Regions from separate parts of the Marinitoga sp. 1197 genome, predicted to be linked through region 2. Evidence: riboswitches for the same ligand, from Rfam matches in the RefSeq annotation. Region 2 holds a riboswitch; the other holds the start of a gene.
The links. Region 2 has a riboswitch for thiamine pyrophosphate ahead of X275_RS03820 (thiamine ABC transporter substrate-binding protein). Riboswitches for the same ligand answer to the same signal wherever they lie in the genome.
Positions count from the first base shown of each region.

Region 1 (7,727 bases), on a different contig from region 2:
TGAAAAATAAAATATATATTGATCCTATTAAAGTTGATTTAGATAAGTATATTGGAACAAATAATGGTCAGATTTTTTTAATAAAAGATATTGATAATTTAAATATTGAAAGATATAATATTTATAATGAAGAGGTAACTAATTTTTTTGAATTTTTTAAAAACTTTTCTCTACCGGTTTTAGTAAAAAGTAATCCATTTTCAAAACAACCATATTACACCGAATTTTTAAAAGTAATAAATGATAAAATTTATATAATAGATCAGATTGGTGAAAAAAGAAATTTGTATATATTTTCACCTAAAAATAATGAAGAAAAAACGATAAAAATAAAAGGAGAAATTCGCTACACTTCCTTTATTTCATTTGATGCCAGGGATAACGATATTTTTTTAATTAATGAAGAAGGATATTTATATTATTATAATATAAATAATGGAGTAAGTAAAAAAGGAAATGGTTTTCCTAATAAAAACAAAATAATGATTGTAAATAATAATGTCTATGTTATTGTATATGATACAACTTTTAAATATCCGCATATAAGTATAATAAAATATGATTTTGATTTAAATATTAAAAACTTTAGCAACAGAGAATATTCGGTAATAGAAACACAGTTTGATTTTATATCAGAAAATGAAGAAAGAGAAATATATAGTAGTTTTATCGAAGATTATATAAAAATCACAAAATTTAAAAATTATATAATAATAATGGATGAAAAGAATTTTTATATAATAGACACAAGAACAGATGAAAAAGGATACTCAAAGTTATTTAAAAAAATACCGATAAAAGAAGTGATCGATAAAAAAGTGGGAAGTATAAACAAATTAATACTAGATGCTGATGAAAAAAATATATATCTTATAAACAAAGAAAATTATATATTATATGTTCTAAGTTTAAATATTTAAAAAATATGGAGGAGTTATCAACTCCTCCATATAATAATGAAGGGTGGTAAGACATGAAAAGGATAATAATATTTTTTTATACAATATTGTGTATAACTATATTTTCTAACAATGGAGAATATTTTAAGAAATATTTTTTAAAAATATTTAATGGAAAAGATTTTCAAGTAGTATTAGAAAACGAGAAAACTGAATTTTATGAATTATCGAATTTTTCCATATACACTAATTATCCTTATAATGATAGATTTTATGGTAATTTAAATGCCGGAATAAAATTAAAAATTTTTGATTACTCACATATGCTGGAGAATAAAAAATTAGAATATCGTAATAAAATTAGTATTGCAAATATTGAAGCAAGAAAAATGAATTATCAAGATATAAAACTTAGGGTGAAAGGATGGTAAGAAAATGAAAAAATATATAATCCTATACTTTTTTTTAGTTGCAATGTTGGTAATTATATTTCCTCATGAATTAAAATATTATTTTAGAGAAATAAAACCATTAAATTTAAAACCAATATATACAATAGCAACAGACAAAAAATATAAATTTGATGATGGTTCAGATATTTCAGAAGAAGAGATTATTACTATACCACAAGAAATAATAAATGAATATTTTCCATTATCTTCTATGTATTGGATAGTTAGCGAAGATGGTAATAATATATATATTTTTAAAGGAGTAGTTGTATCATATGGAATGCCCGTTGATTATTTAGATTTAAAAGAACGTAAAGCCTTTGTTTATGTTATCAATCTAAAAACTAAAAAAATAAAAAAAATACAAATTAAAAAATTTGCACCACCACCATTTGCAGAAGGACTTGCTGTTAGAGATATAAAAGAAAAAAATGGGAAAATATACTTTTTTACAAACAGTGGAATAAGCGTATTTAACAAAGATTTTAAAATGATAGATTTTTATATTTTTGAAGATATTGCAAACCTTATTTCCAAGAAAACAAAAGAAGATTATTATAATAAAAATATTTCTGTAGTTGGATATAGCCACGGAAAGGAAATGATGATAGATAAAAATGAAAATATTCATATAATTAGTAATGTATATGAATATATAAATTCAAAAAAAATTCATAGTGTTATATATCGAAAATATAGTTCATTAAATAAAAAAGAAAAATACTTTGGATATACAATATATGGAATAAAAAAAGAATATGAAATAAAGCAGGAATTATTTGAAACAAGTAAAATGGAATCATTTTTATTAGAAGATAAAGAAATACCATATTTACTGATATTTGAAGAAAATATTAATAATCAAGAATATAATCTTTATAAAAAAATAAACAGACTTGCTTTATGGAAGATTACAGAAGATGGAATAACTGAAAGAAATAAAATTATTGATACAAGATATTCTTTTAGATATGAACAAATTACGCATGCAGCAGAATTAATAGAAAATAATTTATATTTATTAACAACTGACCCAAAAATGGGATACACAAATACAGGAAATTTGTGTTTTATAAAAAAATATGAAATTAAAGATATAGGTTTAGTTGAAAAAAATGCAAAAATATTTTTGAATTTTGGGGATAAAGAACCTGTTCAACCATATAAATTTATACCTACTGATATAAAAATAAAAAAAATAAACAATATACTATGTTATTATGTATATGATAAATTTTATGAAAGATTTGTAATATTTAAAGAAATAGAATAACAGGAGGAAGAGATGAAAAAAAATATTTTTTTACTATTAACAATTTTTGGCATATTCATTATTGCGTATGGGGAAAATAATATTAAAAATATTTTTTTAAATTATGAAGATGCATATAAATACTATGTCTCAAATTTAAATTCAGTCTATGAAATAAAAAATGAAAATAATATATTATAATTTAAAAATTGAAGAGTTTATTGAAACTTATACCAAAATAAAAAATACAAACAGCCTCTCTTGAAATAAAAGAAAAATAATGATATAATCAAAATGAAAAGTGAATAAAAAAGATCCGCAGGGGAGCTACTAATCCGTAGCTGAGAGTGAGGTGGAAGCCTCTGACCCTTATAACTTGATCTGGTTAATACCAGCGAAAGGAGCGGAGCAGAGATAGAAATCAATCTCCTGCTTCGTGCAGGGGATTTTTTTATAGCAGGAGGTGATCTCTTGAGAGTATATATAAACGGTAAAGAAAAAGAGTGTAAAAGCAGTACATTAAAGGAATTACTCGAAGAACTCTCTTTAAGTAACAAACCTGTCGTTGTAATAAAAAACAGCGAAATTATCTCAATCAAGAATTATATTGAACATCGTTTATCCAAAAACGACAAAATTGAAATCATTACGGTAGTGGGAGGTGGTTGATATTAATTTTTACGGTGAAGAAATCAATAATCTATTTTTCATGGGAACAGGAAAATTTAGGGATTATAATATTATGAAAAAAGCCATAGAAGAATCAAATATAGAAGTAGTTACCGTTGCAATGAGAAGGGCTTCATACAGCAACATGAATGAAAGTATTTTAGACTATATTAATGTAAAAAAAATAATGGTAAACACATCTGGGGCAAGAAATGCACATGAGGCATTGTTGATTGCAAAAGCTGGAAAAGAATTAATGAATACAGATTGGGTGAAAATAGAAATCATAAATGATTCAAAGTATCTAATGCCGGATAATCAGGAAACCATAAAAGCATGTAAATTACTAACTGAAAATGGTTTTAAAGTATTTCCTTATATGTATCCTGATTTATATGATGCGCGAAAAATGATAGAAAATGGTGCAGAGATCTTAATGCCACTTGGCTCACCAATAGGTACAAACAAAGGATTCAGAACAAAGGAGTTTGTAAAGATTCTTTTAAACGAATTTGATGTGAAGATAATAATAGATGCAGGAATAGGAAAAACATCACATGTAGCAGAAGCAATGGAAACTGGCTGTCATGCAGTTCTTGCAAACACAGCAGTTTCGATAGCAGATGATCCCGTCAAGATGGTAAAGGCTTTTTCTCTTGCTGCTGAAGCTGGGAGACTCGCATATCTATCAGGAATGCCTGAAGAAAAAGAGGTGGCAGAAGCATCTTCGCCATTGTTCGATTATATAGGAAGAGATTGACATGTTTTCTGAGAATGTTGAAAAAATCATCAAATATGTAGAAAATGAAAGAAAAAAAGAACACTATATCAACTTAAACAAAGAGTTTTTTGCTGTAAATGAAATATTTGGTTTACTTGAAAACATAAATCTTCGAACAATGGCGAAGAAAGTAATGAAAAATAATAGAAAATTCTTTGGTGATGTTATATTTCTATATGCGCCATTATATATATCAAATTATTGCATAAATGGATGTACATACTGCGGATTCAAGGCAACAAACAAGATCCAGAGAAAAAAATTAACATATGAAGAAATAGAAAAAGAGGCTTTATATTTAAAAAACACAGGCATAGACCATGTCCTCATATTAACAGGTGAAGACCCTGTAACTACAGATTTAGATTATCTATATAATACAATAAAATTATTGAAAAGATTTTTCAAAGAGATTTCTATAGAAACGTATTCTTTAAAAGAAGATGATTATAAAGAACTTATTTCAGTGGGATTAATAGGTGTTACAATGTATCAGGAAACATATTGCATAAAAGAATATAAAGAAGTCCATCTTTTTGGCCCAAAAAGCAATTATAAAAAACGCCTAGATACAATAGAACATGCAATAAAAGCCGGAATTAGGGAAATAAATATAGGCGCATTACTTGGATTATATGAACCAGAATTTGAAATAATAATGCTTGCGTATCATATGGATTATCTATTAAAAAATTATCCTGAAATAGAATATGCAATATCCTTTCCAAGGATAAAATCTGCATACAATGTAAAAAACAATTTTTATATTATTCCTGATAAACAGCTTATACATTACATTCTTACTTTAAAATTGATTTTTCCAAGGGTTCATATAAATATTTCAACACGTGAAAATGTTGATTTTCGAAATGCAATCGTGGGAATTGCAACAAAGATGTCAGCTGGTTCAACAACAAAAGTTGGTGGATATACAATATATAAAGAATCAACAAAACAATTTGAAATAGAAGATAAACGAAACTTTCAGGAGTTTATTAACTATATAAAAAGTAGAGGATATAATCCTACAACAGTAAACTGGTTTTAAGGAGGAAAGAAAATGACACAATTGGAATTCGCAAAAATGGGCGTTATTACGGAAGAGATGATAATAGCAGCAAAGCATGAAAATATATCTCCGGAATTATTGAGAGAAAAAATAGCTTCTGGAAGAGTCGTGTTACCCAAAAATAAAAATCATAATTTTAAAAATATCAGAGCTATTGGTGAAGGACTAAAAACAAAGATAAATATTAATATAGGTACTTCTCAGGGATACACGGATTTAAATGAAGAAATTAAAAAGTTGGGAATTGCAGAAAAATATGATGCGGATTCAATAATGGACCTTTCAACATGGGGAGATTTAAGCTATATAAGAAGTGAAATAATCAAAAATTCAAATATCATGGTTGGGACGGTACCAGTATATGATGCTGCAACAAAAGCCGTACAACAGAAAAAAAGAGTAATTGATTTTGAAGCTGAAGATTTCATTCAAATGGTAAAAGACCATGCCGAAGATGGTGTTGATTTTATGACAATACACGCAGGTATTACCAGAACAACCATTGAAAAATTGAGAAATTCAAACAGAATAACAAAAATAGTCTCACGTGGTGGTTCAATAATTGTTGGATGGATGATAAAAAATCACAAAGAAAATCCATTTTACGAATTTTATGATAAAATACTGAAAATATGTAAGGAATACGATATAACAATAAGCCTTGGTGATGGTATGAGACCTGGATCCCTCCACGATGCAACCGATGACCTTCAATTTGAGGAATTATTGAGATTGGGAGAACTTGTAAAAAGAGCCCGTGAAGCCGGAGTTCAGGTAATGGTTGAAGGTCCGGGCCATATGCCAATCGATGAAATTGAGGCCAATGTGATATTACAAAAGAAAATCTGTAATGGAGCACCTTTTTATGTACTTGGTCCAATCACAACGGATATTGCCCCAGGATACGACCATATAACCTCTGCAATAGGTGGGGCTATTGCTGCAGCCAAAGGAGCGGATTTCCTTTGTGCAGTAACACCTGCGGAACATCTCAGATTGCCAACTATAGAAGATATAAAAGACGGGGTAATAGCAACAAAGATAGCAGCTCATTCAGCGGACATAGCTAAAAATAGAAAAAACATGGATATTGATAATGAAATGAGCAAAGCAAGAAAACAGTTCGACTGGGAGAAACAGTTTGAACTTGCATTGGATCAGGAAAAAGCTAAAAAATTCTATACCGCAAGAAAAGGGAAAGAAAGTAATATGTGTTCTATGTGTGGACCATTATGCGCAATGAGAATTACAGAGGAATACCTCGAAAAAGCAGAAATATTGTTAATAGAATAGGAGGAATTATGATGCTTGTATTTTCAGGATTTGATCCATCTGGTGGAGCAGGTATATTACAGGATATATCAATAATGAAAATGTTTAAAATAAGTCCAAAAGCTATTATATCAGCATACACAGTACAGAATGAAAAAGAATTTAAAAGTGTGGAGTTCAGAGAAAACTTTGAAGAATTTGACTTATTTGATAAATTCTTTTTAATAAAGGTGGGAATGGCAAATTCAAAACAAATTAAAATTTTGAGAAAAAGATATAATGAATCAAAAATAATATGGAATCCTGTAATTAAAACCTCTTCAGGATACAATATAATACCACCAGAAGATGTAAATGAAGGTTCAAAATACGTAGATTTAATGATAATGAACTCAGAAGAATATGAAGTGACAGATATCAAATGTGATGTAATAATCACAGGTGGTCACAAAAATACTGAAAAAATAGAAATAATATATAAAAATAAAAGATTCTATTCACCAAGATATAAAAAGGAATTGCACGGAACGGGTTGCGTATTCTCATCTCTAATATCAGCACACATTCATATTGGCTATACCATTGAAGAATCCATAACAGCCTCATTGTACTATATGAATAAACTGGTTGAAAATTCTGAAAGTTCTGTAGAAACAGAAAGAATAACGTATGAAATTCATAGAGATTATATTATCAAAGAACTCTGGAAAATAAAACCTGAGATAATAAAATTGGGAAAATATACCATACCAGAAGTTGGTCAAAATATAGCATTTGCAATGCCAGAGGCAAAAAATGAAAATGATGTTGGAAAATTTCCCGGAAGAATACATAAACTTGGTGATGAAATAAATTTTATACATGAACCAGCATTTTTCGGAAAAAGCCATATGGCAAGGGCGGTTATCGCCACAATGAAATACTTCCCATGGATAAGGTCTGGAATGAATATTATGTATAAAAAAGAATATATTAAAAAGGCTGAAGAAAAAGGTTATAAGACATTTTATCTTGATAGAAGTAAAGAACCGATAGAAATTCAAACTAAAGAAGGATATTCTATTCCATATGGACTTTCAAATATATATGAAACAACAAAAGAACCAGTAGATTTTGTTTGGGATGACGGTTTTTATGGAAAAGAAGCAATGATTAGAGTTTTTGGAAGAAATCCAAAGGAAGTTATTAAAAAAGTAAGGGATGTAGTTTTGTCTGATTGATAGAGTTTTTTTAATAGACAAATAAAATGTATAGGGATAGAAAATACAAAAAAGTTAATTAATTATACTGTATACACTAAAAACTCTAATTTATATGGATTTTTATACAGGAA
Region 1 covers NZ_AZAY01000015.1:294-8,020, forward strand. Annotated here, with positions in the region: gene X275_RS04345 (hypothetical protein) at 1-920, shown strand, start outside; gene X275_RS04350 (hypothetical protein) at 974-1,330, shown strand; gene X275_RS04355 (hypothetical protein) at 1,335-2,624, shown strand; gene X275_RS11485 (hypothetical protein) at 2,637-2,804, shown strand; TPP riboswitch at 2,914-3,023, shown strand; gene thiS (sulfur carrier protein ThiS) at 3,075-3,272, shown strand; gene X275_RS04365 (thiazole synthase) at 3,265-4,032, shown strand; gene thiH (2-iminoacetate synthase ThiH) at 4,034-5,101, shown strand; gene thiC (phosphomethylpyrimidine synthase ThiC) at 5,114-6,415, shown strand; gene X275_RS11490 (thiamine-phosphate synthase family protein) at 6,427-7,614, shown strand.
Region 1: linked by a shared signal. The riboswitch ahead of thiS (sulfur carrier protein ThiS) and the one ahead of X275_RS03820 (thiamine ABC transporter substrate-binding protein) in region 2 are both predicted to bind thiamine pyrophosphate.

Region 2 (7,727 bases):
AAAGCAGGAGATTTATATTACTATTCAAATTTTGAAACCCTTTTAATAAATACATCTATTATATGCTTAAATTCTTCGAATTCGATTTTAGAATTTTTTAAAAATTCCAATCCATCTTTAGTTATTTTATATATTTTTTTTGAAGGTCCACTTTCGGTAATATCCCAATCAGTTTTAACAAGTCCCATTTCTTCGAGTTTTGCCAATGTTCTATATAAGTTTCCCATTTGGCCTATTCCGTTTAAAATTACTCCAAAATCTGATAATTTATTTGCAATTTCATAGCCGTGAACAGGATTTTCAGCAATTATTAAAAGAACAAAAGATTCAATCCAACCTCTTCTAAATCTTCCCTGACCTTTTCCAAATCCTGGCATATTTTCCCTCCTTAATATTCAAATGCACTTCCACCTATAAATTCTCTTAATACAGATATCCTTGGTATTTCGTGTATTGCAGGTAACGGCAAGAAATAATCCAGAAATCTTAACAATCTCTTTGCTTCAGTATATTCTGGTAGCGTATTATCTATTTCCAGCAACAAAGATTCAGCAAACAATTTCAATATAGGTAATTCATATATTAAATAAGAATTAAACATCACATCAGCTTCTTCCTGGTATGGGAATATGTTTTCTTCCTCTCCTTTTCTTACTTCAGGCCATAATTGTAAAGATCTCAACGCTGTAGCTCCTCTAAAATTGTAGTCTCTTACTATTCTTCTTATTAATCGTGTATCAGTTGTCGGTATTCTATTCATTTCATCTAAATTCATTTGAATTAAAGCACTAACATAAACTTTGAATTTCTGATCCCTTGGAATACTTTCGGTTAATTTTTCATTCAATCCATGAATACCTTCAATAATTATAGGCTGATTTTTCCCTACTTTTACTTTTTTCTCTGTCCATTCTCTTTTTCCAGTTATAAAATTATATTTTGGTAATCTAACTTCTTTTCCTTCTATTAAATCCTTTAAATTTTTATTTAATAAATCGATATCAAGAGCACGCAATGATTCAAGATCCTTCTTTCCATCAGAGGTTAATGGGATTTTTTCATAATCTATATAATAATCATCTAATGAAATTTGTAGTGGCTCTTTTCCATGAACCTTTAATTCCAAAGAAATTCTTTTAGCGCTTGTTGTTTTGCCTGAAGAAGATGGTCCGGCCAGACATATTAATCTGACATTTTTTCTTTTTATAATCTGATCAGCTATATTAGCATATTTTTTTTCATGTAATGCTTCAGAAATTCTTATTAATTCACCGCTTTTTTTTGCTCCTTTTGCTATTAGAGAATTTAATTCTCCTACACTTTTTATATTTAAAATATCTAGCCATTTTTTATACTCTATAAAAGTTGCTGATAATTTAGGTAATGGTTTAAAATCCGGAATCTTATCAGGGCTCATATTAGTTGGATGTAACAAAATAAACCCCTTTTCATATGATATTATATCAAATTTATCAATATATCCAGTAGATGGTGGCATGTATTCATAAAAATAATTTATATAATTTTCGCATTTATACACCTTTACTGTCGTTTTTTTTCTATATTTAAATAACAAAGCTTTATCGTATTCCTCAACCTCTTCAAAATATTTAATAGCATCAAACTTACTCAATGTAATTTTTTCAAAAAGAATATTTTCATTAATTATATCATTCATTGTACTTTTTAATTTCAATATATTTTTTTCAGTATTTTTCATACCGCTTATTTCAAAATATAAACCTGGTCCAATGGCATGATGAACAATTAATCTAGCTTTTTTATGCATACGTCTTAATGCTATATACATTATAAAAAGCAATGCTCGTCTATATATCCTCATTCCTTCATTCGATGTAATATCAACTGGACTTGCGAACCCATTATCATGAATTTTTTTCCAGAGTTCTTTAATTTCATTATTAAACTTTATAGCGAGTACTGTATGTTTGTTGTTTTTTTGAAGTTCATCAGCCACCTTAAAAAATTGTTCCCCTTTACTAACTTTGATTTCGCCAAATTCAGTATTAATAACATATCCCATTCTATCACCCCTAGAAAAAATTATATTATTGTTAATATGTATAGATAAATTGAAGAGATTATTAGTCCCAGAACAGCCACCTTCATTCCTAATTTCATAAAATCTATAAATCGTATTTTTCTATCAAAATTACTTTCAATCATTCCAACTATAACCATGTTTGAAGCTGCACCACTTATTGTTCCGTTTCCACCAAAGCTTGCGCCCAAAGCCAGAGCCCACCACAATAATTCACTATTATCAAAAGTGCCTAATAAGGCTTTTACTATAGGAATAAATATGGTTACAACAGGAACTGCTCCCATAAAGGATGATAATACTCCTGTGCTCCATAATATAGTTAAAAGTAGTAAATATGGGTGTGAAATAAGATTATATATCAAAAATGTTACATCTTCTATAACATGAACATCTTCCAAGGCTTTTACTATGGCAAATAACCCTACAAAAAAGAATAACGTATCCCATTCAATCTCTCCAGATATTTCATCGAAATCTTTTTTTGAAATTAGTAGCATTATAGCTCCACCTGTTAAAGCGATTAATGCTGCTTCGTAATCCAGATATTCATGTATAAAAAAGCCCAATATTACTAAACCAAAAACCAAAATTCCTTTTTTTAATAAAATATAATCTGTTATAGCTTTTTTTGGATCTGCCTGTAAAAGAGTTTTTAATTGTTTTTTTTCTATACTTTTTAAATCTCTATTTATTGATAAAAAGTAAGCTATAGATATAACAAGAGAAAACGCAGAAGGTATAAACATGATTATTAAAAATTTAATAAAACTAGCTCCAGAAGCACTTCCAACTAATATATTAGGTGGATCCCCAATCATGGTTGCAGTTCCACCAATATTAGCGGAAAAAATCATCGGGAATAAGAAATTTTCTGGTTTTATTCCAATTTCCTGGCATATGTATATTATTACTGGAGAAAACAAGATCAAAGTTGTTACATTGTCCAAAAAACTGGAAAGAATGGCAACAGCAAGCATGGTAAAAACAAATATAGAAACAACACTTCCTTTTGATATTCTTACAATGTATATTGCTATAGCCTGAAAAAGTCCTGTCGTTTTTAAAATACCAACAATAATCATCATCCCCAGAAGAATCCCAAGTGTGTTAAAATCTATAAATTCTCCAGCATTAGATATACGAAGATTTTCAGAAACCTTAACAAGGGATATAAGTAATCCCATACTAAAGGCAATAACCGCCTTATTTCCTTTTCCAAATATTATTAAATAATAAGTAAAGAAAAAAATTGATAAAGCTATGATTTTTAATAGCATAATTTCCCCCATTTTTATATGTACTATATTTATACTTTAATTATACTTTAATTATACTATTTATATTTTAGTTTATCAAATAATAATAAGGCTGGTTTCACAGCCCTATTATATTTCTTAAAAATCTCTCATTTTTAATAATCGACAATACATAGATTTTTATTACTTTGTATAATATACATGTTATTATTTTAAATAAAAAAAGGCTGATTTCACAGCCTTTTTTTATTTAAGCATAATTTCTTCCCAATCTTCTAACCATTTTCCCATATTCTTTTCTAAATCTTCAGAATTTAAAGTAACCACTTTTTCGGGTATAATTGCATAATTAAATGCTTCTGGTAATTTTGTTTTCACAACTGGAAACATCCACTGATTTAAAGGAATATTTTTTTGGAATTCATCAAACAATAAGAACTCTATAAATCTTTTTGCCAGTTCTAAGTTCTTTGTTCCTTTAACAATACCAGCTCCTTCGATTTGAACATAAGCACCTTCTTCTGGAATAAATGCCTTATATTTTGTTGAATTATAATAATAATATGAATATGCGCCATCAGTTGCGTAACTTACCATCATTGGAGCTTCGCCTGATTCGAATTTTGCAAAAGCTTCGCTCCAACCAGGTGTAACAGTTAAAATTGCAGGTTTTAGCCTTTTCCAAAAATCTTTCCAATGTTCTTTATAAACAGCAATAGTCCACAATAAAAATGCCTGTCCAGTACTTGATGTTCTTGGGTCCTGAATGATTAATTTTTTATTAAATTTAGTAATATCTTCAAAAGTTTTTGGTATCGTTTCTAATTTTTCAGGATCATAAACAATAGCTATTGCTCCATAATCATATGGAATCAAATGATATGTTTTATCATATATCAAATCAGAATTCTTGATTTTTGCAATATTTATTGGTTTATATGGCAATATTAAATTTTCTTTTATAGCCAAAACGGACAATGATTGATCTAATCCTATAACAACATCTGCTTTTGGTTTCTTTTTTTCAAGTTTTAATCTAGCAAGAACATTACCTCCATCACCAAGAACAACAATATTCACACTTACACCATACATATTTTCAAACTTTTGAATAACGCCTTTTTTTATCCAATCTAAACTGTCATAAACATATACTGTAAGCGTATTAGCCCAAATAATACTCAACATTAAAATACTAATTAAAATCAATAAAACTTTTTTCATAATCTACCTCCTTAAAAAATTTTTAATAAAAAAAACGCCTTCCGGCTGGAAGGCGTAATTATTAACCCTTTTCCGCTCTCCCTACGCCGGTATTACCCGGATCAGGTGCAGGGGTCTTAAGGTTTCCACCTTAATCTCAGCCCCGGTATAGGAGCTCCCCCGGCGGGTATTCAATAACATTATATCATTAGGCTGTCTAAAAAGTCTCAAATGAAACGAAGACTCGAAGATTGCCCTTAAAATTATGAATGAAATCCGTCAAAATTACATGGATGTAATTTTGAGCGAAACAATACACGATGTATTGTTTGAGCGACGGCTGAGAATGAATAATTTTAAGGATAAGCAATCAAGCTGTCTGAGTGAATTTGACTTTTTAGACAATCTAATTATATCATTATTCATAAAAAAAATCAATATACTTGTAAATTTCTATATATTTATTTTTTTATTCACAGGTTACGATTTTTTTATTTTTTTATAAATTTTTTGACTAACCAGTCAGTCATTTTTTTATAAATTTTTTTCTACTTTATTTGTGATTTTTATAACCTGATATAATGACAGTTCAATTTTATGACTCTATTTGTCATATTTGAAACGAAATGTAAAATGTAATATAATATAGTTGACTAACCAGTCAGTCATGTGAGGTGTTTTTATGGGGAATATAATTGACAAAAAAAAATTAATATATAAAGAACAAAAAAGAAAAAATATTGCAGAACATGCTCTGAATCTCATTATGAATAAAGGTCTTTCTCATTTTACAATGGAAGATGTAGCGAAAGAAACAGGAGTTTCAAAAGGAACTTTATATCTTTATTTTGATAGCAAAGATTCTTTGATTATTGCTTCTTTTGGAATTCTGGTTGAAAGGTTACAAAACTATCTAAAAAATTTATTACCTAAAGAAATACCTAAAAAAGAAAAAGCTAAAGCTATAATTAAATTATACTCTAAAATTATAAAGGAATTTCCTTCAGATGATCTTTTAAGGCTTTTCGAGATATTAATTAATTCCATTCACAATAAGAAAAGACTTAAAGAACTTGGGGACTTATTTCATGGTTATTATACACAGCTTTTTGATGTATGGACAGAATTTGTGCCAGATAAAACAACCGCTATTGTATTACAGGCAATGCTTGATGGTATTGGTATTTATAAATCTGTTGGTGTTGATTTTTCAGAAGAAGAATTAAGTGCATCTTTAGAATATATAATAGGAAAAATAATAACATAAAGGAGGGATTTTTGTGAAAATCCTTGACAGTATGAAAACTATGATGTTAAAACAGGCATCAAAACTTGTAACAAATGTTGTAAGAAATTCTGATGTTGAAGATCTTGCAAAATTGTTGAGAACACTTGCCAATTTTGCAAAAGAACCTGCAAAAAGCGGATTAAAAAAACTCGCAGAAGGTGCAGAGAATAAAGATCCAATGCTTGTTAATTGGTCGAACCTTTTTAGAAGATCAAACCCAAAGGTTGTAGAAAAAGTCATTAATAATTTAATTATCAATGAGTTTGCGATTGGAGAAAAAATCAGACAGGAAAAAATGCATGAACATAATGTTGTTTTACCAAAATTAGCAGTAATTAGTCCTACGTATGCATGTAATTTGAGATGTGTAGGATGTTATGCCGGATTATACGGACATAAATATCAACTTTCTAAAGAAGAGCTATTTAGTGTTATAAGACAATTTAATGATTTGGGAATTTATTTCTTTATTATAACTGGTGGAGAACCATTCATTTATCCACATTTATTTGATATGCTTGAAGAGTTTAACGACTCATATTTTATGATTTATACTAACGGAACATTAATAGATGAAGAAAAAGCAAAAAAATTATCAGAATTAGGTAATGCTACACTTTCAATATCTATTGAAGGTTTTGAGGAAATGACAGACTGGAGAAGAGGTAAGGGTGTATTCAAAAAAATCATGCATGCGTATGAATTATTAACAAAATATGGTGTGATTTATGGAGCTTCAGTTACTGCTACAAAGAAAAATCATGATTTAATTATGGGAAATGAATTTTGGAATTTCTTAAAAGACCATAATGTTTCTTATGTTTGGATATTCCAATTCATGCCTGTAGGTATGGATCCAACGATGGATTTAGTTCCAACCCCAGAGCAAAGATATGAAAGATTTGAAATTACGGAAAAAATGAGACTTGGTGGAGATTTTGCTTTTGTAGCTGATTTCTGGAATCATGGATTTTTAACTCATGGTTGTTTAGCAGCTGGTTCAAAATACTTACATATTAATGCTAAAGGTTACGTAGAACCATGTGTATTCCAACAATTTGCTGTTGATAATATCAGAGAAAAATCTATACTTGAAATTTTAAAATCTCCATTTTTTGAAGCCTATAAAAGAACTATACCATATTCTAACAATCTATTCAGACCATGTCCAATTATTGATAATCCAAAAGTGTTTAGATCTATGGTTAAAAAGTTCAATGCCATTCCTCAACATCCGGGAAGTGAAAAAGTTATAACAGAATTAGCACCAGAAATTGACAAATTAGCTGAAGGGTGGAAACCTTATGCTGATAAATTATGGTATGAAAAAGGATATGCAGAAAAATATCCTTCAAAACGTGGAATTTATAATTATGAAACAAGAATGAGACGTTATGCAAACAATGAAGAAAAACTTGCCTTAGATAAAAAAGGATAATAAAACTCCCCTTTTGGGGAGTTTTATTGTTAATTTTATTAAAATTAATGTACATTTAATTCCAAACTCCAATATCTTCAACAAAATACTCTGAAGAAATGCAATTATTAAAATTACCCTATTTAACAAAATTATTTATGAACTTATAGTATTATATTCCGTATTCAGTTTTTAGAATTATAGATATATTATCTTTCATATTTTCTCAATTCTTCAACCAGTTTATAAACATTTGTATATGGATTCTTTTTAGAATGAATATTTATATCTTTCTTTTGTTCTTCCAATTTTTTAGCATTTTTTATAGCTAATTTCATTTTATCTTTTAATCTTTCATACATATCTCCAATATTTTTTTCATATTCAGGAAGTTTTTCTTTTAATTTTCTCAAACAATGCTCTTTACTCAAAGATGCTTGATAAAAAACAAAGTGCAATAAATACCACAATTCAAAACACGGATTAGAATATATAGTA
Region 2 covers NZ_AZAY01000012.1:36,916-44,642, reverse strand. Annotated here, with positions in the region: gene X275_RS03835 (PadR family transcriptional regulator) at 21-377, opposite strand; gene X275_RS03830 (nucleoside kinase) at 389-2,044, opposite strand; gene X275_RS03825 (SLC13 family permease) at 2,065-3,342, opposite strand; gene X275_RS03820 (thiamine ABC transporter substrate-binding protein) at 3,568-4,545, opposite strand; TPP riboswitch at 4,606-4,716, opposite strand; gene X275_RS03815 (TetR/AcrR family transcriptional regulator) at 5,207-5,791, shown strand; gene X275_RS03810 (radical SAM protein) at 5,823-7,250, shown strand; gene X275_RS03805 (RloB family protein) at 7,439-7,727, opposite strand, start outside.